DNA from 2 places in the Mesorhizobium sp. M1365 genome. Region 2 is predicted to be linked to the other one. Evidence: riboswitches for the same ligand, from Rfam matches in the RefSeq annotation. Region 2 holds a riboswitch; the other holds the start of a gene.

Region 1 (2,197 bases), on a different contig from region 2:
AAATAGTCCATCGCCCGGGTCATGTAGAGATAGGAGTTGGCATCGAAGCGATCGACGAACGTCATGCCCTGATGGCGCAGATAGCTCTCGATCTGGAAGTCGGCATCGAAACCGAAGGTCAGGGCTTCGCGGTCCTGCAGGTTGCGGCCGAACTTGCGGTGCAGCGCTGCTTCCGACAGATAGGTGATGTGGGCGGCCATGCGCGCCACCGCCAGCCCCTTTTCCGGCCGCTTGCCGTGCTCGAAATACTTGCCGCCATGCCAGTCCGGGTCGGCCATCACCGCCTGCCTGCCGACCTCGTGGAAAGCGATGTTCTGCGAGGAATGGCGGGCGCCGGTGGCGATCGGCAGCGCCGAGAAGACGCGCTCGGGATAGCTCGAGGCCCATTGCAGCACCTGCATGCCGCCCATCGAGCCGCCCAGCACGCTGAACAGCTGTTCGATGCCGAAATGCTCGACCAGCATCAACTGCGCCCGCACCATGTCGCGGATGGTGATGATCGGCAGGTCGAGCCCGTAGGGCTTGGCGGTGGCGGGATTGGTCGAGGCGGGGCCGGTGGAGCCGAGACAGCCGCCGATGACGTTTGACGAGATGACGAAGAAACGGTCGGTATCGATGATCTTGCCGGGACCGATCAGCACTTCCCACCAGCCCGGCTTGCCGGTCACCGGATTGGTGTTGGCGACGTGCTGGTCGCCGGTCAGCGCATGGCAGACGAGGATGGCGTTGGAGCGCGCGTCGTTGAGCGTGCCATAGGTCTGGTAGGCAATCTGGAACGGCGACAGCAGCGTGCCGGCGTCGAGCTTGAGCGGCTTGTCGGCGCCGAAACGCAACACCGGGCTCGACGGCTGGTCGGCCTCGTTGTTGGTTTTTCGCGCGCGCAAAGCGACCATCACATCTCCTTGCCCGGCCTTCAGTTGTCCACCGGTCTGGCAACAAAAAACCGGCCATGCCTTCGCAAAGCCGGTTACAAGATGCAAACGGCCCTTTAGCAAGTTGTTTAACGTGGCTGCAAGCCGACCGGCCAAATCACCACGGAACTGTAGCCGTTCTTCTATGACTCGCGCATGGCTTCGTCAACGGCAAGTTCTTGATCCCGAATTGCCGCCCCTCGACATTCCGGGCCACGGCTTGTATTTCCGCTGCGGCTTCCGGATGGAGGCACTCTCGACGGATTTCATGAAATGAGCCAGACACCGGATCAGACACGTCCAAAGCCCCGCGCCGGCATCATGGACATCGAAGCCTATGTGCCCGGCAAGAGCGCGGCGCCTGAAGGTGTCGCCAAGGTCCATAAATTGTCGGCGAACGAGAACCCGCTCGGCCCTTCGCCAAAGGCGATAGAGGCCGCGCGCGCGGTCGCCGACAAGCTCGCGGTCTATCCCGACGGCAGCGCCAGGCGCCTGAGGGAAGCGATCGCCGAGGTGCACGGGCTCAACCCGGCGAACATCGTCTGCTCCAACGGCTCCGACGAGATTCTGGGCCTGCTGGCGCAGACCTACCTCGCGCCCGGCGACGAAGCCATCATCACCGAACACGGCTTCATGGTCTACAAGATCTACATACAGTCGGCCGGTGCCGTCCCGGTGACGGTCAAGGAGACCGATGAACGCGCCGATATCGATGCGATCCTCGCCGCGGTGACGCCGGCTACCCGGATCATCTTCCTTGCCAATCCAAACAATCCAACCGGCACCTACGTGCCGTTCCAGGAGGTGCGCCGCCTGCATGCCGGCCTGCCGCGAAACGTGCTTCTGGTGCTGGATGCAGCTTACGCCGAATATGTCCGGCGCAACGATTATGAAGCCGGCGTCGAGTTGGTGGGCAGCGCGGAAAACGTGGTCATGACCCGCACTTTCTCCAAATTGGGCCTGGGCGGGGCGCGGATCGGCTGGATGTATGCGCCAATGCACGTCATCGACGCGATCAACCGCGTGCGCGGGCCTTTCAACGTCAATGCAACGGCAATCGAGGCCGGCATCGCGGCGATCCACGACCGCGCCCATATCGAACGCAGCGTCGCGCACAACGAGACCTGGCTGGCCTGGCTGAGCGAGCAACTAAGCGGGCTCGGGCTGCGGGTGACGCCGAGCGTCGGCAATTTCATCCTCATCCACTTTCCCGAGGACAAAAGGCATTCGGCGGCGGCCGCCGACGACTACCTCAGTGCGCGCGGCTACATATTGCGGCGCGTTTC
Region 2 (2,197 bases):
TCGACGTCGACCAGGCCGGTGTGGTGCTTGCCGCGATAGCCGACCAGCCCGTCCTTGTCTCCGTCGAGGTCGATCGATAGCGCGATGCCCCCGCCTGAGATGTTGGGTGGTTCGGTGGCGACCAACATTTCGGCGCGGTGCAACTCGTGCAGCTCGTTTTCCGACAAGAGCGCATTGCCAGTGCGGAACCTGATCTGCGACAGCCGCGAGCCGGTCCGCACGACGATCGGGAAAGTGCGCGGGCTGACCTCCAGGTAGAGCGGGCCTTCATAGCCGGCGGCGATCTTGTCGAACTCGTGGCCGCGGTCGGTCATTACCCGAGTGAAGATATCGAGCCGTCCGGTCGAGCTTTTCGGGTTGGCGGAGGCGGAAATATGGGCGGGCAGCGCCAGGCTTTCGAGCAGCGGCACGATGTAGACGCAGCCGGTTTCCAGCACGGCACCTTCGGCGAGGTTGATCTCGTGCAGCTTCAGCCGGTCGAGCTTGTCGGCAACCCTGTGGTCCGGGCCGGGCAAGAAGGAAGCACGCACCCGCCAGGCCTTGTCGCCGAGCCTGAGGTCAAGGCTGGCCGGCTGGATCTGATCGGCATCGAGCGTGCGCGGCGATTTCAGCGCGCCCGTCTGGAACAGCGCGGAAATATCCTGATCGGGAAGAATGCCTGTCTGCCGCAAGGGTCTGGCTCCGTTCGAACGCCGGGCGAGGTTCTGTCGCAGGTCCGACCGTGGACGCGTTTGGCACCTGCTTGGTACAACCCTCTTAATCATGCCGGCAATTGACGCAAGCGTGGCGCGGGTCTAAAGCTCGTTATCCCGTGGTGATTTGGCCGGTCGGCTTGCAGCCACGTTAAACAAGTCGCTAAAGGACCGTCGGGCCGCAAGGCCATATGGACCGGTTGCGACTTTCGCGACCGGTTTTTTGTTGTTTGGACCAATTTTGGTGTTTGGATGGAATGATGACCAAGAAGCGCGACTGGAAGCCTCAGACCGCACTCGTGCATGCCGGAACGCTGCGTTCCGGCTTCGGCGAGACCTCCGAGGCGATGTATCTCACCCAAGGCTATGTCTACGAGACGGCGCAAGCGGCGGAGGCCCGCTTCAAGGGCGAGGAGCCGGGCTTCATCTATTCGCGCTATGCCAATCCGACGGTCGACATGTTTGAAAAACGCATGTGCGCGCTGGAAGGAGCCGAGGACGCGCGCGCCACGGCATCCGGCATGGCGGCGGTGACGGCAGCACTGCTGTGCAGCGCCAAGGCGGGCGACCATATCGTGGCGGCGCGCGCGCTGTTCGGCTCCTGCCGCTGGGTGGTCGAGACGCTGGCGCCGAAATACGGCATTGAGGCAACGCTGGTCGACGGCACCGACATGGCCAATTGGGAAAAGGCGGTCAAGCCAAACACCAAACTGTTCTTCCTGGAAAGCCCGACCAATCCTACGCTGGAAGTGATCGACATTGCCGCCGTCGCGGCACTTGCCAATGCGATCGGCGCCAGGTTGATCGTCGACAACGTCTTCGCCACGCCCTTGCAGCAGAAACCCCTGCAGCTCGGCGCCCACATCGTCGTCTATTCGGCCACGAAGCATATTGACGGCCAGGGGCGCTGTCTTGGCGGCATCGTTCTGTCGGACAAGAAATGGATCGACGAGAACCTGCATGACTATTTCCGCCACACCGGCCCAAGCCTCTCGCCCTTCAATGCCTGGACGCTGCTGAAAGGCCTGGAGACGCTGCCGCTACGCGTACGCCAGCAGACGGAAAGTGCCGGCCGCATCGCGGATTTCCTGGCCGAGCGCCCGCAAATCGCCCGTGTCATCTATCCCGGCCGTGCCGACCACCCGCAAGCGGCCGTAGTCAAGAAGCAGATGTCGGGTGGCTCGACGCTGATTTGCCTCGATGTGAAGGGCGGCAAGCAGGCGGCCTTTGCCTTCCAGAACGCACTCGACGTCGTGCTCATTTCCAACAATCTCGGCGACGCCAAGAGCCTGATCACCCATCCGGCCACGACGACGCACAAGAACTTGACCGATGAGGCCCGCGCCGAGCTCGGCATCGGACCGGGAACGCTCAGGCTGTCAGTTGGCCTTGAGGACGCCGACGACCTGCTCGAAGACATCGAGCAGGCACTGAGAGTTGCCGGATAAGGGCTGGCCGAACAGAGGCGAGCGGGGACGCGCCGATCAGGCGCCGGACGGGGTCTC

What was found. A riboswitch is a leader RNA that binds a small molecule or an ion and turns the genes downstream of it on or off. The one in region 2 is predicted to bind S-adenosylmethionine.
Region 1: another riboswitch for S-adenosylmethionine. It lies ahead of metX (homoserine O-acetyltransferase MetX); the one in region 2 lies ahead of NKH04_RS00160 (O-succinylhomoserine sulfhydrylase).

What each region holds. Positions count from the first base shown of each region.
Region 1 covers NZ_JAMYLG010000002.1:333,491-335,687, forward strand. Annotated here, with positions in the region: gene metX (homoserine O-acetyltransferase MetX) at 1-893, opposite strand, end outside; SAM riboswitch at 969-1,046, opposite strand; gene hisC (histidinol-phosphate transaminase) at 1,185-2,197, shown strand, end outside.
Region 2 covers NZ_JAMYLG010000001.1:33,713-35,909, forward strand. Annotated here, with positions in the region: gene NKH04_RS00155 (2'-deoxycytidine 5'-triphosphate deaminase) at 1-671, opposite strand, end outside; SAM riboswitch at 802-879, shown strand; gene NKH04_RS00160 (O-succinylhomoserine sulfhydrylase) at 950-2,140, shown strand; gene NKH04_RS00165 (ceramide glucosyltransferase) at 2,177-2,197, opposite strand, start outside.